DNA from 2 places in the Arthrobacter sp. NPDC080073 genome. Region 2 is predicted to be linked to the other one. Evidence: predicted binding sites of a transcription regulator. Region 2 holds the regulator's gene; the other holds the start of a gene.
What was found. Region 2 encodes Rex, which represses fermentation and respiration genes when NADH is low (regulators of the CRP and FNR family bind a similar motif). Its sites were predicted from a motif close to CTTGTGAANNNNTTCACAAG; they were not measured.
Positions count from the first base shown of each region.

Region 1: AB0O52_RS12260 (glyceraldehyde-3-phosphate dehydrogenase) is a predicted target of Rex. The motif match lies at 5,891-5,910, and genes of this name have one in related genera.

Region 1 covers NZ_JBFBKR010000009.1:70,245-81,794, forward strand. Annotated here, with positions in the region: gene mptB (polyprenol phosphomannose-dependent alpha 1,6 mannosyltransferase MptB) at 1-423, opposite strand, end outside; gene orn (oligoribonuclease) at 575-1,201, shown strand; tRNA gene AB0O52_RS12235 (tRNA-His) at 1,332-1,404, shown strand; gene def (peptide deformylase) at 1,529-2,101, shown strand; gene AB0O52_RS12245 (acyltransferase domain-containing protein) at 2,105-2,956, shown strand; gene AB0O52_RS12250 (HNH endonuclease family protein) at 2,978-3,775, opposite strand; gene AB0O52_RS12255 (hypothetical protein) at 3,880-4,089, opposite strand; gene AB0O52_RS12260 (glyceraldehyde-3-phosphate dehydrogenase) at 4,176-5,672, opposite strand; RNA gene rnpB (RNase P RNA component class A) at 5,918-6,309, opposite strand; gene AB0O52_RS12270 (peroxide stress protein YaaA) at 6,388-7,158, shown strand; gene AB0O52_RS12275 (C4-type zinc ribbon domain-containing protein) at 7,155-7,892, opposite strand; gene AB0O52_RS12280 (Nif3-like dinuclear metal center hexameric protein) at 7,994-8,911, opposite strand; gene msrA (peptide-methionine (S)-S-oxide reductase MsrA) at 9,058-9,582, shown strand; gene cysK (cysteine synthase A) at 9,658-10,593, shown strand; gene epsC (serine O-acetyltransferase EpsC) at 10,644-11,228, shown strand; gene AB0O52_RS12300 (oxidoreductase) at 11,225-11,550, opposite strand, start outside.
Region 2 covers NZ_JBFBKR010000033.1:22,332-33,881, reverse strand. Annotated here, with positions in the region: gene AB0O52_RS22475 (HAD-IB family hydrolase) at 1-800, opposite strand, end outside; gene AB0O52_RS22470 (glutaredoxin family protein) at 878-1,132, shown strand; gene AB0O52_RS22465 (redox-sensing transcriptional repressor Rex) at 1,196-1,891, shown strand; gene AB0O52_RS22460 (hypothetical protein) at 1,985-2,767, opposite strand; gene AB0O52_RS22455 (hypothetical protein) at 3,002-3,664, opposite strand; gene AB0O52_RS22450 (YceI family protein) at 3,849-4,397, opposite strand; gene AB0O52_RS22445 (histidine phosphatase family protein) at 4,601-5,263, shown strand; gene AB0O52_RS22440 (TlpA disulfide reductase family protein) at 5,377-5,916, shown strand; gene AB0O52_RS22435 (cytochrome c biogenesis protein CcdA) at 5,931-6,686, shown strand; gene AB0O52_RS22430 (cytochrome c biogenesis protein ResB) at 6,686-8,455, shown strand; gene ccsB (c-type cytochrome biogenesis protein CcsB) at 8,455-9,519, shown strand; gene AB0O52_RS22420 (PLD nuclease N-terminal domain-containing protein) at 9,644-10,021, opposite strand; gene AB0O52_RS22415 (DUF4229 domain-containing protein) at 10,103-10,411, shown strand; gene AB0O52_RS22410 (1,4-dihydroxy-2-naphthoate polyprenyltransferase) at 10,569-11,450, opposite strand; gene AB0O52_RS22405 (AMP-binding protein) at 11,511-11,550, opposite strand, start outside.

The DNA.
Region 1 (11,550 bases), on a different contig from region 2:
GGGCGCCGCCCACGCCGCAACAGCGACAACCACGGACCTGAGCGAGCCAGGCCCCCAATCCTTGAGCCTTTGCCCGAGCCTCAACCATGACCTGACCAAAAGCATGGCCCCGGCCGTCAGCAGGATGGTGGAGATCGTCACGCCCCAGCCCTCCGTGCGCAGGGCGATGACAAGGGGGTGCCTGAACATGGGCGAGCCGTTGGCGATCCAGCCGGCACCGATCGAGCCGACGAAGATCATCAGGGATCCAAAAAATCCTTGCCAGATTGCCACATAGGCCTTGATCTGGGCGGGGGTGCCGCCGCCGATGCGCGCGGCGTCCGGGGAATAGAGGCCCGCGGCGGCTTTCTCCGACGGCGCCGCGGGTTCCTTTGCCTCATCCCGGCTATTTGAGGTGCCCACGCCCGTTCCGCCTGCCGTCATGATATTCCAGTCCCTACGTACATTGGTCCAGCTCATCGATGCAGGCAACAACCGCTCGACAACGGCCCAGTTTACCAGCCGCGGTAAGCAGCAGAGGTGGAATGGAGCGCTCCGACACCCTTCCGACGCGCCCGAACGGTAGGCTTGGCGGGTGCCTATTACTAATGAACGCATCGTCTGGATTGACTGTGAGATGACCGGTCTCGACCTGGTAAACGACGCCCTGATCGAGGTCGCGGCCTTGGTCACCGATTCGGAGCTCAACATCCTGGGTGACGGGGTCGACGTCGTCATCAAACCCGAAGACGCCGCGCTTGAACAGATGAACGACTTCGTCCGCGACATGCACACCCGCTCGAAACTCCTGGACGAACTCCCGCACGGCAAGACCATGGCCGAAGCCGAAGCGATCGTCATGGATTACATCGAGAAGTGGGTACCGGATCCGAAGAAGGCACCGCTGGGTGGCAACTCAGTCGGAACCGACCGGATGTTCCTCGCGCGGGATATGCCCAACATCGTCGAACACCTCCACTACCGGGTCATCGACGTCAGCACCATCAAGGAACTCTCGCGCCGATGGTTCCCCCGCGCCTATTTCCAGTCGCCCGCCAAACACGGTGGCCACCGCGCCCTGGGTGACATCAGGGACTCCATCGACGAACTGCGTTATTACCGCGAGGCCGTGTTCGTCCCGGCCCCTGGCCCTGATACGGCAACGGCACAGAAGATTTCCAAGCAGATCGCGGCCGGACCGGAGACGCCGGAAAGCACGTGATCTGCGGCACCTTTTCGGGAATTTTCAGCCAAACGGTCAAAAGTGGCAAAACCACCCCCTAAGACGGGGTATAGTTTTTGTCGTTGCCTTCACAGCTAACGGGTCATTCCGAAAGCATAAAAGGCTCATGGTGGGCGTAGCTCAGTTGGCAGAGCGCCTGGTTGTGGTCCAGGAGGTCGCGGGTTCAACCCCCGTCGCTCACCCTCATGGGATTGGTAGCAGCTTATCGATCGCAGCCAAAGGCCGTACTGGATATCCAGTGCGGCCTTTGTTTTGTTCCGGCCGATTTCGGCCATTCCAGACCCGAGAACCAGAGGACCACCTGACATGACCGTCCTGCCAGTCACCATCTGGGGCGAGCCCGTGCTTCACCGGCGGGCGAGCGAGGTGGAAGAGTTCGACGACGAGCTGCGCACCTTGATTGCCGACATGTTCGAGACGAACGAAGCCGCCAACGGCGTCGGGCTGGCCGCACCCCAGGTGGGGGTCGGCAAGCGGATCTTCGTCTTCAAATACGCCAACGAGGACGACGCACCGGACGAAGGCGTTCTGGTGAACCCGGTCCTCACCCTCTCCAAGATCCCTGGCGCCCTTCCCGATCCGGAGGAAGACGTCGAAGGCTGCTTGTCGTTCCCCGGCGAGCACTACCCGCTGCAGAGGGCCGAATGGGCCCGCGTCCAGGGCTTCGACGGCGACGGCCAACCGGTGGACTTCGTCGCGACAGGCTGGTTCGCGAGGGTCATGCAGCACGAGTTCGACCACCTTGACGGAAAGCTCTATGTGGACCGCCTTGTTGACCGATACGCCAAGAAAGCGATGAAGCAGGCCAAGAAGAACGGCTGGGGAGTTCCCGGGCTGACTTGGATGCCTGGTGTTGACCCGGACCCCTTCGGACACTGAGCGATGACCGGCGTCGCGCAGAACGAATTGTTCGAGCTTCTCGACATCCACGGCGAGGACGCTTTGGCATGTGCCTCGCTGTTGGCGTCAGCTCCCGGAGACGGGACGCGACAGGCCCTTGCCAGCCTTCACGCCCGAATTGGCACCTTTCCAAGCAAGTCCGCGTCCGCCGATGGCTGCACGGAAACGGACTGGATCGAAGCGCTCCTGCGCTTCGCGCCGGTAGTCCACCGCCATCATCTTTCCCTCGGCATCCCGCCGGAGTACTCCGCCGCGATCCTGGCCGACGTAGGACTGAACCTTCGTATCAACCGACGGGTCCATGGACGGTTCGGCTTGGACACGTGGGCGTGGCTGACCCTCCACATGGCCGGAAACATCTTCCGGATCGGCCGCTTGCAATTCCACCTTGTGCGCGGCGACGCGGGAGGACCAGCCGCCGTTGAAGACTCTTGGGTGCTGGGTGTCCATATCCCCGAGGACGGCGGCCTCTCCCCTGCCCTCGTGGACACGAGCTTCAGCCAGGCCAGGGAGTTCTTCGAGCGATACTTCCCGGACAAGGCGGTCACCGTGGCGAGCTGCGACTCGTGGATGCTGGATCCCTATCTGGCCCGGAAACTTCCGGACAGCAACATCGCCGCTTTTGCCCGCCGGTTCACCCTTGACCGCTGTTCAGACGCTCCGGCCGACGCCGTCTACTTCACCTTCCGGCAGCGCGGCCTGGAAAACCTCGATCGGCTCCCCCGCGAGACCTCTCTTCAGCGGGTGGTGCTGGAACGGATCGACGACGGCGGGGTCTGGCAACTTGGACACGGCCACTTGGTGCTTCCCCCGGCGCCGGGCAACCAGGCCTGACCCGGGCGCCCCCTCAGGCGGCTACATCGCCCTGATGGTCCGCTGACCGGGGCACGAGTCCAGGACGCGCCTTATGGCGTCTTTCTCCCCCTGGGTGACCCAGAGCCGGTAGGCGGCTTTGACGGAAACCTGACGGGCTACGTAATGGCAACGAAAGCCCTTGTTGGCAGGGAGCCAGCTCGCGGCGTCGCTCGCGCCTTTCTTCACGTTGGCGGGACCGTCAACGGCAATGAGGTTGAGGGGGTCGTTGGCGAGGCTTTGGCGCTGTTTGGCGGTGAGCTGCTGGGCGCCCTTCTGCCAGGCGTCCCCGAGAGCCACCACATGGTCGATCTGTACGGCTGAACTGCTTTCGGAGCCCCTGCGGAAATGGATGACCTGCCCGACGTAGGGCTCACGTAGCTCCCCGGAGGCGATCCTGCATTTGGAGCCTGCGGTGAACTCCGACGCCGTGAGATCCCGCCTCAGGATGTCGTTCCTTGTATCGCAGCCGTTTCGGTCGACGTCGAGCCACGCCTGGCCGAATTCGTTGCGGTCGTAGTTGTCCTTGCCTGCCCGTCCCTTCACGGGAAGCGCCTCCAAGGCATCAACGGCCGAACCGACGGGCACGGGCTGAACAGCTTCCACCGGCTTCATCCAGTCCGGGTCGAAGACCGGAGCTTCCGTTGGCCCGTTAACCGGGTCCTGGCCACCTGCGAACTGCCCGTCGGTGAAGAACCATCCGATGCCGGCGAGTCCACCCGCGATGATGAGAATCACCAGCACCCAGGCCTGAAGGGACTGGCGGCGGGCGCGTCGATAGGCGGCCCAGGTGGTGCTCAAGGGATTGTGTCCTTTCGGGGAGGATTACGTCCCTTGAGACTAGATGAGGGTCAGGTGGCCGATGCCGATATCCACAGTGTGGAGGGGAAGTCGGGGCGCCGGGCTTACTGCTCCTTGGTGACGCGTTTCAGGTCTTCGGCCGCCAACTCCAAAAGGGACCCCAACTGGATAACCCGGTCCTCGGAGATATCACCCGCTGCGTGTGCGGCTTTGGCTTCGTCAAGCAGGCGCTGGGCTTCCTTAAGGTTGGCGCGCGCCACGTCCAGTGCGTGCTCCAGGGTTGTTTCATGTTCCAGAATCTTTTCGCTTTCCATGCGTCCATTCTGGTCAGGTTTCCCGGCTGATACCAGCGCATCAGCCGGGAATACCCTGTGTCTTTCCCGGCCTTGGCCAGGGCAGGCTAGACCGCTGCCGGCTCCAGCGATGCCTTCGGCTCCAGGCCAACGGAGACGCTGCGTGCCGGGAACGACGGCGGGTTCACGCCGGCCATTTCCTCCATGACGCGCACTACCTGGCAGGAGTAGCCGAATTCGTTGTCGTACCAGACATACACCACGAGGTTCTTGTCGTTGGCGATGGTAGCCAGGCCGTCCACGATGCCCGCACGGCGGGAGCCGACGAAGTCCGTGGAGACGACCTCGGGAGAGTCGATGAAGTCGATCTGCTTGCGCAGTTCCGAGTGCAGGGACATCTCGCGAAGGTAGTTGTTGACTTCATCCTTCGTGGTTCCCTTTTCAAGGTTCAGGTTCAGGATGGCCATCGACACGTCCGGGGTGGGAACGCGGATCGCGTTGCCGGTCAGCTTGCCCTGCAGTTCCGGGAGGGCCTTCGCTACCGCCTTGGCCGCGCCTGTTTCGGTGATGACCATGTTCAGGGCAGCCGAGCGGCCGCGGCGGTCGCCCTTGTGGAAGTTGTCGATCAGGTTCTGGTCGTTCGTGAACGAGTGGACGGTCTCCACGTGGCCGTGAATGACACCGAACTTGTCGTTGAGCGCCTTGAGCACGGGAGTGATCGCATTGGTGGTGCAGGATGCTGCCGTAATGATCTTGTCCGTGTCCTCGATGGAGGAGTGGTTGATGCCGTGGACGATGTTCTTCAGCTCGCCCTTGCCCGGAGCCGTGAGCAGCACGCGCGCGACACCTTTGCTCTGCAGGTGCTGGGACAGGCCCTCGGCGTCGCGCCAACGGCCCGTGTTGTCAACCACGAGGGCATCCTTGATCCCGAAGGCCGTGTAGTCGACCGTGGAGGGGTTGTCCGAGTAGATGACCTGGATCTGGACACCGTTGGCCGTAATCGTGTTTGCGGCCTCGTCCACGCGGATGGTGCCTTCAAAGGAACCGTGCACGGAGTCGCGCCGCAGCAGGCTGGCGCGCTTGACGAGGTCGTTCTCGGCTCCCTTGCGGACCACGATGGCGCGCAGGCGCAGGCCGTGCCCGCCGCCGGCCTTTTCGATCAGGAGGCGGGCCAGCAGGCGGCCGATGCGGCCGAAACCGTAAAGCACGACGTCGGTGCTGGTCCGGTCGTCCGCGCCGCGGCGCCCCACAACCTCGGCAAGTTCGGCACGGAGGAAGTCTTCCAGGGGCGTGCCCGCGGCCTCGGCCTTGTACTTCTCGTTCAGGCGGGCGATGTCGATCGCGGCGGCCCCGAGTTCAAGTTCGGCCAATGTGTTCAGTAGCGGCGCGGTTTCCTCGAGCCGGAGTTCGTCCTTGCTCATCCGGCGCGCAAAACGGTGGGCTTTCAGGATGTTCATCGACGACTTGTTGATGAGGCTGCGCCCGTGGATGCTTGTCACCACGTTGTTCTCACGGTACAGCCGGCCGATCACCGGAATCATGGCCTCGGCCAGCGCTTCGCGGCCCATCCATGTATCAAGACAAGAATCTGATGACTGGCTCACAGAACTACCTTCCTAGGGTCAGCTACATACGTCCTCGTACGTAGATGGCGGCCGCCCGGAGTAATCCTGCGGCACTGGCATCGGCGGGACTTCGGTCTGCCCGGACACCTCGAACGCTGCAAAGAAAAACCGCCGGCTGCGAACGCAGAACCGGCGGTGGAACTTCTACGTTCACTGTCCATTCTAAGGTCTGGCACGGGAGGCTTTGGCCGCCCGAACGCGTGAATTCACTCACACACGGCTGAGGGATGGGTTGACCGATACGCCGGGTTCTGTGCTCCCGCGCCGTTGCCGGCGAAGGAGTGGCGACCATCCATCTACGAACGCCGTTGCCGACGCCCTCCAGCGGCCTACCCGGACACTCGGGCGAGCAGCCCTCAATCGTGTCCTGTCTGGCCTTGCTCCGGGTGGGGTTTACCTAGCCTCCCTGGTCACCCAGGGAGCTGGTGGTCTCTTACACCACCGTTTCACCCTTACCCGCTGCCTCCCCGTGCTGGCACAAGCAGGCGCGGGCGGTCTGTTCTCTGTGGCACTGGCCTGCGGGTTACCCCGAGTGGGCGTTACCCACCACCCTGCCCTGTGGAGCCCGGACGTTCCTCGAGCCACTTGCGTGGCGCGCGGCCGCCTAGCCAACCCATCCGCCCTACAGTCTACCGGCGTCGGGCCCAGCACCCCGACCAGTCAATGGTCCCGGCAATGCGGCTAATATCGACTGGTGCTGATTCTGCTGCCGCCTTCCGAAGGCAAGACCCCCGCGGTGAGGGGCTCCGCCCTCGATTGGGAGTCCTTGAGCTTTCCCGAACTCAACAGCTACCGGGCCAAGGTGCTCGACGCGCTGGGCCTGGTCAGCGCGCATGAGGACGCCCTCGCCCTGTTGGGGGTGGGCGCATCCTTGAAGGACGACGTCGAACGCAATACCCGGCTCCACGCCGAACCCGCAGCCCCTGCCCATCAGGTGTATTCCGGTGTCCTCTACGACGCGCTCGGCTACCAGACCCTGACATCGGCACAGCGCCGCAAGGCGGTGGAGTCGATCCTCGTGGTATCCGCCCTGTGGGGCGCCATCGGCTTCGGCGACCGCGTGCCTGCCTACCGCTTGTCCATGGGAACGGCCCTGCCCGACGTCGGGCGCCTCGCGTCGTTCTGGAAACCGCAGCTTACGCAGGCCCTCGCCTTCCGGGTGGAGGGCGAGCTGCTCGTGGACTGCCGCTCGAGCACATACGCCGCGGCCTGGGCTCCGCCCGCGGCGCAGACTGTCTCCGTCAACGTCTTTTCCGAGTCCAACGGCAAACGCACGGTCGTCAGCCACTTCGCCAAGCACACCCGCGGCGAACTGGCCCGGCACTTGCTCAGCCGTCGAGGCAAGGCACCGGGGACCCCCGAACAGCTGCTCAAGGCTGCCTCGGAAATCTGGACAGCGGAGTTGACGGAAGGCACGGCGCGCAAGCCGCACACCCTCAGCATCATCCTGAAAACAGGCAGTTAGTTCCACTCGGCGGAGCGCACCAGGATGCAGCCGGAATCGGGGCAGAACACGATCTCGTCGTCGGCAGCGGCTTTAACCTCGGCGAGGTCGCCCGGGCTGAGCGTCATTCCCGAGCCTTCGGACTTGCCGTGGAACAGCCGGGCGGCCCCCACCCCGCGCTTGGCGAGGGTCTTTTCGTAGATGGCAAGCATCCCGGCGTCGAGCCCTTCGGCGAAGGCGGTCCGCTGAGCGCGTAGATCCTCCTCTTCGGCAACAATCTCGGCGATCGCGGCGTCCAGCTCCGCACGGATCCCGGAGAAGGAACCCTGGATGTCATCGACTATCTGCTGTTGCGCGGCTTGGCGCTCCCTGAGTCCGTCCAGGCGTTCCAGGATTTCCAGTTCGACATCTTCAAGGTCCGAGCGGCGCTTGTTCAGCGACGCGATGTCGCTTTGCAGTGCGACGAGATCCTTGGAAAGTCCCGTCCCACTGTTCAGCCGTGCCTCGTCCCGCGCAATGCGGCTGGCCACCTGCTCGACGTCTGCCTCTGACTTGCGCAGCTCTGTTTCGGCGTCGTGGACGGCAAGTTTCGCGGTCCCGAGAGCACCGTTGGCCACGCTGAGGGCGTCCTGGAGATCGGTGATGCGGGGGTCGTTCTCCAACGTGCGACGGCGGTTCGCCAAGGATTTGAGCTTCGCATCCAACCCCTGCAGTTCGAGCAATTTCAACTGTTCCGCCGGTGCTGCCTTGGCCACGCTTACCTCCGCTTGATCGTGCCGGGGTTGATGTTCAGCCCCAGCCAGGCCTTGGGCCTGCTTGTCTCGACTCTAGCGCCTGGGGTGCTCCCCTGCCTCGCTTAGCCGGGAGTCAGAATGAAGTCCCAGGGATCGCTGTTGGTGGTAGCCACCCGGATCTCGACGTCGTGGCCCTGGTCAGCGAGCACATTGCCGAGCGCTTCGGCCGCCGCGGGCAGCCACAGCCACTCGCTCGCGAAATGCGACACGTCAACGAGGTACGGCCTGCCGTCAACGGCAGCTTCGCGGGCCTCGGATGCGGGGTGGTGCCGCATATCCGCGGTGACGTAGATGTCTGCCTGGCTGGCACGGACGGCGTCGAAGAGACTGTCTCCGGCTCCCCCGCAGACGGCCACACGGCGCACGAGCCCATCCTTGTCCCCGGCGACGCGCACGCCGCCGGCCACTGAGGGCAGGATCTCGAATACCCGCGCGGCGAAATCTCCCAGGGTCATGACTTCGGGCAGGTCGCCGACCCGGCCGATGCCCTCTTCCGGCAGGCCGTGGGCCGCAGGAGCCAGGGGCACGACGTTGTCCAGTCCAAACGCGTCAGCGAGGACATCGGAAACGCCTCCGACGGCGGAGTCCCCGTTGGTGTGCACGGTCAGCAACCCGGTACCGGACTCAATGAGCCGGTGGACAGCAAGGCCCTTGGCACTCGTGGCGGCAACGGAGGTGACGCCCTTGAGCAGCAAAGGATGGTGCGTAACGAGGAGCTCGGCACCCCATTCAATGGCTTCTTCAATGGCGGCGAGTGTCGGATCCACAGCGAACATGACCTTGGTGACGGTGGCGGTAGGCCGTCCGACCACCAGTCCTACCTCGTCCCATTCCTCGGCGAGCGATTCCGGCCAGAGCTCCTCCGCTGCCAAGAGGACCTGACCTAGCGTAGGGGTGCTGGCTCTTGGAGTTCCGGCTGCGCCATTCTCCGGTTCTTCGCCGGATCCTGTATCTGCAACCGAGGTGTTCACAGCTTCCATGCATTACATTCTTGCGCATCCGGCGGCCAAGTCGCGCTTGCCGCAACCGGCCGGTTCGAGATTGTTGCCACTGCCCGGGTCCGCGCCGTCACAGTCCCGTAAGGTTGTGCGGGAATCATCCGGGACTCCCGGCCATTGAAGAGATCATGAAAACTTTTGTACTTGGCGGAGGCTGCTTCTGGTGCCTCGACGCTGTCTACCAGAAGACCAAGGGAGTCAGTTCGGTGGTTTCCGGCTACACGGGCGGGCATATCCGCAATCCTGACTATTACGATGTGTGCTCCGGAATGACGGGCCACGCGGAGGTCGTCGCCGTGACTTTCGACGAGGACATCATTCCGGCGGACATTATCCTTGACATGTTCTTTGCACTACACGATCCCACCACGCTCAACCGCCAGGGCTACGACGTCGGAACCCAGTACCGTTCCTCGATGTTCTACACCACCACGGAAGAAAAGATCCTTTTCGAGGAAGCCATCCTGCGGAACCAGAAACTGTGGTCCAAGCCGATTGTGACCGAGGTCAGCAGGCTGCCGGAATTCTACGAGGCCGAATCCATCCACCAGAACTACTACGCCAAGTTCCCGGAGCAAGGCTATTGCCAGGTGATCATCAACCCCAAGCTCGCCAAGGCCCGGAAATATTACTCTTCGTGGCTCCGCGCGTAGCAGCGTGTAGCACGGCTCGTTAGGCTGACCTCAGCAGTAGCTATTTCAGCGCATTCAGAGAATAGGCATGATTACATGGCACGGATCTACGACGACGTCACCCAGCTGATCGGCGGAACCCCCCTGGTCCGCTTGAACAGGCTCACCGAAGGCTTGGATGCCACGGTTGCCGTGAAGCTGGAGTTCTACAACCCCGCCAATAGCGTCAAGGACCGCATCGGCGTCGCGATCGTCGATGCTGCCGAGAAGTCCGGTGCGCTGAAGCCCGGTGGCACGATCGTCGAGGGAACCTCCGGCAACACCGGCATCGCGCTGGCCTTGGTCGGCGCGGCGCGCGGTTACAAGGTCATCCTGACCATGCCGGAGACCATGTCCACCGAGCGCCGTGTCATGCTGCGCGCTTACGGTGCTGAGATCGTCCTGACTCCGGGCTCTGAAGGCATGCGCGGTGCCGTCGAAAAGGCCCAGGAAATCGTCGCCAACACGGAAAACTCCGTCTGGGCCCAGCAGTTCGCCAACGAGGCAAACCCGGAGATCCACCGCACAACCACTGCCGAGGAAATCTGGGCGGACACCGAGGGCGGCGTGGACATCTTCGTCGGCGGAGTCGGCACGGGCGGCACCATCACCGGCGTCGGGCAGGTCCTGAAGGAGCGCAAGCCGGAGATCCAGATCGTGGCCGTCGAGCCCAAGGACTCCCCCATCCTGAATGGCGGCGCCCCCGGCCCGCACAAGATCCAGGGCCTGGGTGCGAACTTCATCCCGGAAATCCTGGACACCAACGTCTATGACGAGGTTCTCGACGCAACCCTCGAGGACTCGGTGGCCACCGCACGCGCCCTTGGCACCAAGGAGGGCATCCTGGGCGGCATCTCTGCCGGCGCAGCCGTCTGGGGTGCACTGCAGCTCGCGAAGCGTCCGGAGAACAAGGACAAGCTCATCGTGGCAATCGTTCCCGACTTCGGCGAACGTTACATCTCCACCGTGCTTTTTGACGATATTCGCGGCTGATTGCGGACCCCGCGCAACCGCTTTCTTTCATTTCCTGTAGAAAGGTCTTTGTGAGCTTCTTCGCAAGACTTATGGAGGACCTCGAGGCCGCCCGGTCACATGACCCGGCGGCCCGAGGCTCCTTTGAGAACTTTTTTGCCTACTCCGGCCTGCATGCCATCTGGGCACACCGCGTGACGCACAAATTGTGGCAACACCCTGAGCTGCGCTTCCCGGCACGGCTCATTTCCCAGCTTGCCCGGTTCCTGACCGGGATCGAGATCCACCCCGGGGCGACCATCGGCCGCAGGTTCTTCATTGACCACGGCATGGGCGTGGTGATCGGCGAGACCGCCGAGATCGGCGAAGACGTCATGATCTACCACGGAGTGACGCTGGGTGGCCGGTCCTTGGCCAAGGTCAAGCGCCATCCCACCATCGGGGATCGGGTCACCATCGGAGCCGGAGCCAAGGTCCTTGGTCCCATCACCATAGGCGCCGACAGTGCGATCGGCGCCAACGCCGTCGTGGTCAAGGACGCACCGCCTGAATCGATCATCACCGGCGTTCCCGCGACGTGGCGGCACCGTGATGCCAAGAGCGAAACGAAACCCGCCGTCGACCCCGCCGAGTACTACATCGAGTACCGGATCTAACCGGAAAAGCGTTTGTAGGCGTTCCAGAAAACTGTGTCGAAGGCCCGGTCGGGAAGCACCCTCCGCAAGGCCAGAATGGTCCAGGCACCCCTGCCCACCGGGTAGCGGGTCCTGGGCCTCCGCGAAGTCGCCGCATGGACTATGGCGCCCGCCACAGTACGCGGGTGAGTCGAAAGAGCGGTTCCCGACGTCGATGCAAGGGCGGCCGCCACGATCCCGGCCTGCTCGCGGTAGGGTCCATGTCCCGAGACCATCAGCAGGCTCTCCCCGGCGATGGTTCCCCATTCCGTGTCGGTGCCGGCAGGTTCGATGATTGCCACGT
Region 2 (11,550 bases):
AACTTGGAGAAACCCCGCCACAAACCGTAGACGGCGCCACCGACTGTCGCGGCTTTGAGGCCGAGCGTGGCGGCCCGGCGGCCGGAACGGAAGTCATAAACGGGCCAGTTGTTTTCCCGCGCATGGCGGCGAAGCCCGGCGTCGGGGTTGATGCACACCGGGTGTCCCACCAAGGTGAGCAGCGGGATGTCGTTATGTGAATCGCTGTATGCCCAGCAGCGCTTCAGGTCCAGGCCTTCTTCGTCCGCTACGCGCTGCACAGCCACGGCTTTGGCTGGTCCGTGGAGGATCTCGCCCACCAGCCGGCCAGTGTAGGCGCCGTCTTCAACTTCGCCCACGGTGCCCAAAGCGCCCGTCAGGCCTAGCCGTGTGGAAATGACGGTGGCGACTTCGATGGGCGTGGCGGTCACGAGCCAGACCTTCCGGCCGACACGAAGGTGCTGCTCTGCCAGGGCCTTGGTACCGGGCCAGATCCGCGACTCGATCATCTCGTCGTAGACCTCTTCGCCCAACTCCTTGATATCGGACACCTTGATACCGGCAGCGAGGATCAGCGCGGAATCCCGGACGGAATGGACGTCCTCCATTTTTTCGCCGCGCAGGACGAACTTGAACTGCTTCCAGGCAAATCCAGCGGCCTGGGAGAGCGTGAAGGCCTTGCGTTCATACATCTTCCGGGCGACGTGGAAGAGGCTGGCACCCTTCATCAGGGTGTTGTCGACGTCGAAGAATGCGGCTTCGCCGTGTTGCTGCGTTGCAGCCGGCGCGGTGGCCACAACGGCGTTCTTCTCGACGGGCATGCCTCGAGTCTAGTCAATCGCCCGGCCCACTGCCGTTCGCGACGGCTGTACCGACTCTAAAGCGATACCGTTGAAGCATGCCAAATCCCGACGTCGTACTCCTCACCAAAGCTGACTGCCACCTTTGCGCCGCGGCGCGTGACGCCGTCGAACGCGTGACTTCAAGCCTTGGCCTCACGTGGACTGAACAGTCGATCGACAACGACCCGGTACTGCGCGAGCGCTACGCCGAGGAGATCCCGGTGGTGTTCGTGGACGGAATCCAGCGGGATTTCTGGAAAATCGATGAGGCGCGATTGGTGCGGGTCCTGAAGAAGGCCATCACCGCCTGAACATGCGTGCAGAGCTTTGTTGGCAATAGAGTGGGAAAACAAAGCGACGCAATGGAGAAGAACGTGACTGCGCTGGAACCGTCCGCCGAAGCCGTACACGGGGACAAGGACTCTGCCGCGAAGCAGATACCGCCCGCGGCTGTGGCCCGGATGACGCTTTACCTGCGCGCTCTGAACTCCCTGCTGGGCGAAGGCGTGGAACGGGTTTCCTCCGAGGCATTGGCCGAGGCATCGGGAGTCAGTTCATCCACTTTGCGCAAGGACCTCTCCTACGTCGGCTCCTACGGAACGCGTGGTGTGGGATACGAGGTCCAGTACCTGAGCCGGCACATCGCGGCGGCGCTTGGCCTGACCCACGACTGGAAAGTGGCCATTGTGGGCGCCGGAAACCTTGGCAAAGCCTTGGCACGGTACGGAGGATTCGAATCGCGCGGTTTCGACGTGGTGGCGATCCTCGACGCCGATCCCATGGTCATCGGGAACGAAGTCGGCTGGCTGCGGGTCAGCGACGTCGCCAATCTTGAAACGGTCCTTCAGCGGACCGGCACCAACATGGTTGTCCTCGCCCTCCCGGCTGCAGTGGCACAGGACGTCTGCGACCGCGTGATCAGTGCGGGTATCCGCAGCATCCTCAGCTTTGCTCCTGTGCTGTTGCAGGTTCCGCCGTATGTGAATCTGCGCAAGGTGGACATGGCCACTGAGCTTCAGATCCTGGCGTATCACGCACAACGGGCACAGACTCCGCGCCAGGCCCTCTAGGCCAAGCCGGGTCTGCGCCCGTTGTCGGTTTTGCTTTCAGCTATTGGCCCTGTGGCCGTACTGCTTGCGGCCTAGCGGCCGTAGGCGCCGTCCTTAGCGTCCGTAAGGCGCCTGGCCGTAGGGGTTCGCGAACGGCTGGGCTTTCCGGAAATACGGCGCCGAGGCCGGCAAGTACAGCAGCACGATCGCGGCGACGCCCAAGAGGATGGTGATGGTGCCCATGCCGATCTGGGTCAGGCCCAGCAAAGAAATTGCGGCAAAGACCGTGCCCAGGATCCGGGCCCAGTTCTTCCCCTTGCGGACGTTGAACGCGACCAGTGCGTAGAGCCCGGCAAAGATCACCGAGAAGATAACCAGGCCGGTCACCAAAATGTTGATGAAGCTGGTGGTGTCTATGCCGGATGCGTTGGCTCCCTGCCCCGCCAATGCCTGATCCATCATGCTCTTGCCCGCGGGAGAGTTCAGCGTAGCGATGGTGAACGGAATGCCGATCAAGGTCAGCAAACCGGCTGCAAGCATGAGCCAGAAGGAGATGTTGACCAGCTGCGGGACTCCGGATGTCGCGGCGGGCTGCTGGCTCGGCCACGTGACCGGTCCGCCCTGGCCGTACTGCGGGACGGAAGGCTGGCCGTACTGCGGCGGCTGAGGTGCCTGCTGGCCGTACTGGGGAGCCTGCTGCCCGTACTGGGGTGCGGAAGGCTGCCCGTACTGGGGTGCGGAAGGCTGCCCGTAAGGCGGCTGCTGACCCGGCTGCGGTGCCTGTTGGCCGTATTGCGGTGCGTGCTCCCCATACTGCGGAGCTTGCTGGCCGTATTTCGGCTCCTCAGGGGCCGGATTCTCGCCGGGAGTGGACGGCGGGTAGGGAGGGGTGCTCATGGCATTCCTTTGCGTGTCGACTGCAGATACGGCTGCCGGGTGCAACGTGCCCTGCCCCCAGCTCGGCTTAATTCCACCGTACCCCGACGGCGCAGTGCTGGTGCTGATTCACGGGAAGAATTCTCGCTAAACAAGCTTCGGCGGATCTCCCGTGAACAGTGCGAAGACAAAGGGAAGGCCGCGGGGCCCTCCAGGGACTTGCCGCGGCCTTCAGCTATGTGTGCTGCGTTGTTGCTATACGAAGTGCTTCCTGGACTCCGGAAGCCACATCAAGACCGCAGCCGCGACCGCCACCGCCGAACCAATGAAGTTGAGGTTAAGGGTAGCTACCTGGACCAGCAGGGAGATCACCGCAAAGGCGCCCAGGATGGTCAGGACAAGTCGCGCCCAGCGGGAGCCCTCTTTGAGCCGAATGGCAATGAAGATGTAAAGGGCTGCGAACACGAGGCTGAAAATCAGGCCCACAATGCCGGGGCCTACCATCATCTCGCCGAAGAGGCCCCGCAGCGTGAAGATGTTGATGAAGCTGGCAACAATACCCAAGGCGGCAGCCGCGACCCACAACCAGTAGGAGATGGTCAGCTGCTGCGGCACTCCGGTGGTGTCCCGAAAGCGCTGCGCGATGTTGTTGAAGTCGAGTCCAAAAGTGTTCCGCGCCGGGGCCGCGTAGCCGAGCCCTGCGGGTGGGGCGGTATTCGGGCCCGCTGGCATGCCGTAGGCGGGTTGCCCCGGCTGCTGGTATTCGGGGGCGGGCTGCTGGTAGGAGGGAGGGGCCGGGTAAGAAGGAGGTGCTTGGTATCCCTGCGGAGTCTGGTAACCCGCAGGAGGGACATTGCCGGGCTGCGGTGGCTGGGCTCCGGGCTGTTGAGGCTGAGGAGCTTCGTTTGGGTTACTCATGGCATCACTTTAGACCTGAGGTTTAAGGATTCATAGGAAATTCTTGGCTAATTCGCCGCTAAATATCGGCTTTACGCCGAACAATAGGCGGGTGATACCGCAAGCAAAGAAATGGTGCCCCCGGGGCTGCGCACCGAATCGCGTGCAGCCCCGGGGGCACCATTCAGTCCGGGAACCCGGCGGATTAGGCGGCAGGTGCGATGAAAGCCAGTTCGAGGTTGATGGCAACCTTGTCGCTGACCAGCACGCCGCCGGCCTCGAGTACTGCGTTCCAAGTCAGGCCGAAGTCCTTGCGGCTGATGGTGGTCTCACCCGAGACGCCTGCGCGGGTGTTGCCGAAGGGGTCGACCGCCACGCCGTTGAACTCGGTCTCGATGGTCACCTCTTTGGAAACGCCCTTGATGGTCAGATCGCCCACGACGTCGAAGCCGTCGCCGTTGGCCTTGACATGGCGGGAGACAAATGTGATTTCCGGGAACTTCTCCACATCGAAGAAGTCCTCGCCCTTGACGTGGCCGTCGCGGTTGGCGTCGCCGGAGTCGAAGCTGGCGGTCTGGATGGTTGCGGCGACCTTGGAGTCGGTCAGGCCGCTGCCGAGTTCAAGGGTGGCCTCGGCCTCGGTGAACTGGCCGCGGACCTTGCTGATGCCTGCGTGGCGGACGGTAAAGCCGATCTCGCTGTGGGAGTTGTCGAGGGTCCAGACGCCGGTGGTGACGTTTGCGGGAAGTGTCATGGGGTTCTCCTTGGGAAGGTGTGATCGTAGCTTCATCGGGCGTTCGGCCGCACTTAGTTGAAGTGTCAACCGAACCTTGTGTCAAGTATAAACATGCAAATGCATCTTTTATTCCACCTTCAGGGAACATTCTGAAGAAACTTTCAGTTCTACGAAACGTAGAAGATTTCGGATCGCCCGCCTTCTTTGAGAAACTGGTAAACATGCCCCAAGCAACTGTCCATCTGCTCCGCCATGGCGAGGTCTACAATCCCGACGGCATTCTGTACGGCAGGCTGCCCGAATTCCACCTCTCCGAACGCGGCCGCGAGATGGCCAAGATGCTCGCGGACCACTTTGCTGCCCGCGTCGCGCAGGGGGCGAACATCGTCCACCTCGTCTCCTCACCATTGACCCGCGCACAGGAAACCGCCCTGCCCATTTCCGAGGCGTTGGACCTCCCGATCCACACGGAACCGCGGATCATCGAAGCGGAGAACCACTTCGAGGGGCTCAAGGCCAACATCGCCGAATTCATCAAGCCCAAGCACTGGTTCGAGTACCGCAACCCGCTGCGTCCTTCCTGGGGTGAGTCTTACCAGGACCAGGTCACCCGCATGCGTGCCGCCGTCGAGGATGCCCGGCTGAAAGCGATCGAACTCGGCGGCGATGGCGTCGAAGCCATTCTCGTCAGCCACCAGCTCCCCATCTACGCCACGCGCCTCAGCGCCGAGGGCCGGCCCCTGTGGCACGATCCGCGCAAGCGCGAGTGCACCCTGACGTCCCTGACTTCGCTAGTGTTCGACGACGGAAAGGTTGCGCGGGTGGAGTACAGCGAACCCGCCGCCGCGTTACTGCCCGGTACCGCGAAGACCCCCGGAGCATGACAATGGAACGCAACACCACCGGCCGCAAGACCAACGGCCAGAAGATCAATGCCGCCTTGACTTCGCGCCGCAGCTTCCTCGCTGTCGGGGGAGTGGCACTCTCTGCATTGACCATGGGCCTGTCCGCCTGTGCCCAGGAAGACGCCCTGGCCCAGCAGGCCAAAGCCGGCGACAACAAGAACTACGTCGCCGGAGACGGCTCGGTGACCGAATTCGCCAAAGCGGACCGCAAGGCCGCCGTCGGGATCAAAGGTACTTTGTTCGACGGAACTGCGGTGACCCCGCAGGACCTGCTCGGCAAGGTGACCGTCCTCAACTTCTGGTTCGCCGCGTGTGCGCCGTGCCGGGTTGAAGCCCCGATTCTTGAGGAACTGCACCAGGAGTTCAAGAGCAAAGGTGTCCAGTTCTACGGCGTGAACCTCCGGGACGAGAAGGCAACGGCGGACGCGTTCGACAAGACGTTCAATCTCACCTACCCCAGCTTCAACGACAAAGACGGTGCCGTGCTGCTGTCTGTCTCCGGCATTGTGCCTCCGGGTGCGGTGCCGACCACGCTGGTGCTGGACAAGGAAGGCAGGGTTGCCGCCCGCGTCCTGGGCGAGATCGAGAAGAGCACGCTCAAGGCACTCATCACCACCGCGGTTGCCGAGTAGGTGGCCCCGACAGCGTGAATAGTCCTTTCGCCGAGACCATCCTGAGCGGTTCCTTGCTGCTGGCCATCCCCGTGGCTTTGCTGGCCGGACTCGTCTCCTTCCTGTCGCCGTGCGTCCTGCCCCTGGTACCTGGCTACCTTGGCTATGTGACCGGGCTGACCGGCGTCGACCTCCAAAAGCAAAGGCGCGGGCGCATGCTCGCGGGAATCGGCCTGTTCGTCCTTGGATTCTCCGTGATTTTTGTCCTGCTCGGTGGTGCCTTCGGCCAACTGGGGACCCTCATTACCGGCCCGCAGAACGCCTGGATCACGCAATTGCTGGGCGTGCTGGTGATTATCATGGGCGTCGTCTTCCTGGGCGGCTTCGGGTGGTTGCAGCGCGACGCCAAAATCCATGCCAAGCCGCCTGCCGGGCTGTGGGGTGCCCCTTTGCTGGGCATCACGTTCGGACTCGGCTGGGCGCCCTGTATTGGTCCCACCTATTCCGCCGTTCAGTTGCTGAGCCTTTCCGGGGGATCGTCCGCGGCGAAGGGGGCGCTCCTGGCGTTTGTCTATAGTCTTGGCCTTGGCATTCCCTTCCTGTTGATAGCCCTCGCAGTCCGCCGGGGGATGGGTGTGATGTCCTTCTTCCGCAAGCATCGCCTCGCGATCCAGCGGATGGGCGGGGGCATCCTGATCCTTCTGGGAATCCTGATGGCCACGGGAGTGTGGGGCGCCTGGGTGACCGGGCTCCAGTACTGGTTCCAAACCGATGTGAAGTTGCCGATCTGATGAGCGAGCCCGTGCAAGGTAAAAAGAAGTCCAACAAGTCCGCCAGCGAACCAGCAGCTGACAACGCAGCTGACAACACAGCTGCCAACGCAGCTGACAACGCAGCCGACAAAGCTGACAACGCGAACCGCAAGGGGGTCGACAAGGCCAAGGCCGAAGCGGCACTGCCGGTCCTGGGGATCGTCGGCATGCTGCGCTGGGCCTGGACCCAGCTGACCAGCATGCGTACTGCGCTGTTCTTGCTGCTCCTCCTGGCCGTCGCCGCGGTTCCCGGTTCGCTGTTCCCGCAGCGACCGGCGAACCCTTCGATCGTGACGCAATACATCAGCGACCACCCGGACTACGGCAAGCTCCTGGATTCCCTGCAGCTCTACGACGTGTACTCCTCTGTCTGGTTCTCGGCGATCTACATTCTTCTGTTCATCTCCCTGATCGGTTGTGTCACGCCACGGGCCATCGCCCACTACAAGGCAATGCGTTCCCAGCCGCCGCGTACCCCTAAGCGTCTCTCCCGCCTCCCGGAGTACGGCACGTTTGTGCTGCCCGCCGACGCCGGGATCCCGGCGTCGAAGGCTATTTCGGATGCCGCCGCGGTACTGAAGAAGCGCGGCTACCGTGTGGAGGTGCGCGACGTCGACGCCGCCATGCCTTCCCTGGGTGCCGAGCGCGGCTTCCTCAAGGAAGTGGGCAACCTCGTGTTCCACGCTTCGCTGATCGGTGTGCTGGTTTCCGTTGCCGTCGGCGGGCTGTTTGGCTACAGCGGGCAACGCATCCTGGTGGAAGGCGATACCTTCGTGAACACCTTGGTGGGCTACGACCAATTCAGCCCAGGCACCAACTTCCAAAGCAGCTGGCTGCAACCGTATTCCATCCAGCTGAACAAGTTCGACGTCCAGTTCGACCGCGAATCGCCGGCGCACTTCGGGCAGCCCATCGACTTCACCGCCGACGTCACTACCAAGGACACTCCGGACGCCCCAGCCAAGAAGCAGGTCCTCAAGGTCAACGATCCCGTGACACTTGGCGATACCAGCATCTACCTGACAGGCAACGGCTACGCTCCTGTGGTCACCGTCCGGGACGGCGCCGGCAACGTCGCCATGCAGGGACCTGTAGTGGCCAAGCTGCAAGGTGACAACTACTACTCCTCGGTGGTCATCAAGGTTCCCGATGCCAAGCCCGATCAGCTCGGCTTCGCAGGCTTCTTCCTGCCCACGGCGATGGTTACGGACAAGGGGGTCGCCTACAGCGGCGATCCCTCACTTATCAACCCGCAGTTGAACCTCAACTCGTACTATGGGGACCTCGGCCTGAACAAGGGCGCCCCGCAGAACGTCTTCGAGCTCGACGTGGCCAAGCTGACCCCGCTCAATGGCCGCGGCATGGCCGATAAGGCCATCGCGCTCGCCCCCGGAGGCACCTACAAGCTTCCGAATGGCAAGGGCAGCATCACTTTCGACGGCGTCAAGAAGTACGTTGGCGTTGACATCCACCACAATCCGGGCCAGGCCACCGCGCTCGTGTTCGCCCTGCTGGCGGTCGCCGGACTGATTCTCTCCCTCTACTTGAACCGCCGCCGCGTCTGGGTCCGCACCGGAACCCACGACGACGGGCGCACAATGGTGGAGTACGGTCTCCTTGCCCGCGGCGAGGACCACAGGCTGGCCGGCGAAGCTGCCGCGATCCGCGAACTGCTGCAACGAGAATGGCTGCTCACCACGGAGCAGTCCACCGACACCGTTTCTTCCTCAACCTCGAAGGACCAGTAATGTTCCCCATCAACGAAACCATGGGCCAATACAGCGAGCTTTTCATGCTGCTCGCGGCCGGCACCTACACGGTGGCGTTCGTCGCTTTCGCGTGGGACCTCGCCAAGAGCAGCAAAATGCTGAAGGCTGTGGACCTGAAGGCGGCCTCTGCGGTGGCAGCCGAGGTCAAGGTTCCGGTCGCCGCCGGCCGTGCCGGTGGAAACGACGTCGGGGGACCTGCCGGCCGCACTGAGCGCCCGACGTCGGCGATCACCTCCGTCAGCCAGACGGCCGGCGGTGACATGAAGTACGCCGCCGAGCGCCGCATTCCGGCCCGCGCGGCGGTGGCAGTGGCGATCATCGGCGTGGTAGTCCATGGTGCCGGGGTCATCACCCGAGCGTTCGGCGCAGGCCGCGTGCCGTGGGGCAACATGTACGAGTTCCTGACCACCGGTGCGTTCCTCGTGGTTGCAGTCTTCCTGCTCTCGCTGATCCGCCGCGACCTGCGCTTCCTGGGCACCTTCGTGCTGGGCCTCGCTGTGATCATGATGGTGGCAGCATCGGTGACCTACTGGACCCCGGTAGGCCACTTGGTTCCGGCACTTCAAAGCTACTGGCTGGTCATCCACGTCTCCATCGCCGTGATGTCTGCATCCTTGTTCACCTTGACGTTCGCCATGTCGGCACTGCAGTTGCTGCAATCGCACCGGCAGAAAACCCTGGCGGCGGGCGGCGTGGACAAACTGGGCTTCATGCGGCTCGTCCCGAACGCGTTGAGCCTGGAGAACCTGTCCTACCGCATCAACACCGTGGGATTCGTCGGCTGGACCTTCACCCTCATGTTCGGCGCGATCTGGGCCGAGAAAGCCTGGGGCCGCTTCTGGGGCTGGGACACCAAGGAAGTCTGGACCTTCGTGATCTGGGTGGTTTACGCCGGATACCTGCATGCCCGCGCCACCCGCGGGTGGACGGGAACCCGCGCGGCCTGGTTGTCGATTGCGGGATACCTGTGCGTGATCTTCAACTTCACCGTGGTCAACGTGTTCTTCAACGGCCTGCACTCTTACTCGGGACTCCCGCAGTAGGGCTTCCCTCCGAAGTGGCGCCTTGCCCGTCCTGACCCTTTTTGAATTAACGACGACGGCGACACTCCGCACTTGCGGGCGTGTCGCCGTCGTTCTTGGTTTAAAGAAGGTCAGGAAGGGAACGTCAGTTGTTGACGTCGCCGCTGTCGTCGGCCTTGGATTCGCCCTTGAGCTTGCGTTCCTTGGCTTCGAGTTCGGCCTTGAGTTTCTTCAGCCGTTCGGCTTCGGCCTGGTTGCGACGGCGCACCTCGAGGTTGCGGAGAAAGTCGGGGTCGTCGTCGGGGGCGGTGGGGTGGCTCGTGGGCTGCGCGGTGGGCCGGAAGTTGTAAGGACGGCCGATGAGGAACCAGAGGACCGCGCCGAGAACCGGCAGCAGGATCATGACGATAATCCACGAGGTTTTGGAAATTCCCCGGGTAGATCGGCGGTCGGTGCGGATGACGTCCACCAGCCCATAGACGAACACGAGAAGGACGGCGACTACTGCAACAACGCGGAGCATACCGTCAAGTCTAGTCGCCGCCGCGTCCAACGATAGCTGTGCGATCAGGGTGCAATCAGGCTGTGAGGCTAAACTTGATCCGTGGCTTTCCTCAAATACTCCCTGATCCGGCTTGCGATCTTTGTACCGCTCTTCGTCCTCTTCGCCCTCCTGCGGACGGGTTTGCTTCTGGCAGCGATTTTCGCGGGCCTCATCGCGTTCGCCATCAGCTACCTGTTCTTCCAGAAGCAGCGCGACGCCGCCACCGCCGCCATGCGCGAACGTTTCACCGGGCGGGCCAAGCCCATCCGCTCCGCGTTGGAGATTGAAGATGCCTCGATCGAGGACCGGCTGGTCGATGAGAACCCGGTGGTAAAGGTCGAGAACGACCGACGCCCCAAGAAATCCTAGAAGCTCAAAGCCGAGCGGGCGTCGGGGGAAACCGGGCTATATGTGAGCGGGCGTCGGGGGAAACCGGGCTATATATGAGCGGGCGTCCGGGGGGAGGACGCTCGCTCACTTATGAGGGGTTTTCGGCGAACCCTCGCTCACATCATGTGAGCGGGCGTTAGAAGCCGTGGCTCAGGATGAGGCCCAGGGAGAACAGCACGCTATAGCCAAGGTTGATCATCCCGGTCTGCTTGAGCACCGGGATGAGGCTCTTGCGCTTCCGGCCGTTGACCATAAGCCACGCCGGCATGAGGCAAGCGGGGATCAGCAGCAGCACTATCAGCATCCAGGGCTTGGTGGGCGCGAGGACCACCACCAACAGGATCGCGACTGCCAGCATCAGGACGTAGCTCTCGCGGGCGTGCCGGTCGCCCAGCCGCACGGCCAGTGTCCGCTTGCCTGCCACTATGTCCGTCGGGATGTCCCGCACATTGTTGGCCATCAGCAGGGCGCAGGCGATCAATCCCGTGCCAATGGCGCCGATGACCGCCGGAAGGCTCACTTGTCCGGCTTGCGTGTAGGTGGTGCCCAGCGTTGCCACCAGGCCGAAGAAGACAAACACGAACAGGTCGCCAAGGCCCAGGTAGCCGTACGGGTTCTTGCCGCCGGTGTACCCCCAGGCAGCGAGGACGCAGCCGAGGCCCACGAGGATCAGCCACCAGCTCTGCGTAATGATCACCAGGACCAGTCCGAAAATCATGGCCAAGCCGAAGGCGCCGAAAGCAGCCCACTTGACGTGGTCCGGGCGTGCCGCGCCGGAACCGACCAGCCGGAGCGGACCCACGCGGTCCTCATCGGTGCCGCGGATGCCGTCCGAGTAGTCGTTGGCGTAGTTGACGCCGATCTGCAGCAGCAGCGCCACCAGGGCAGCGAGGATGGCATTCAGGAGCCGGAAAGATTGCAGCTCGTAAGCAGCCGCTGTGCCGATCAGCACCGGCGCGATTGCTGCCGGCAGGGTGCGCAGGCGGGCGCCTTGAATCCATTGTGCAGCTGTTGCCACGTTCAGTACCTCGTGTTGTTTCGCGTTGGGGAAGGCCAATAACGGTCAGGGAGGACGTGTCTATTCTCCCTGATGCACCTCGGTGAGAAGCTCGATCATC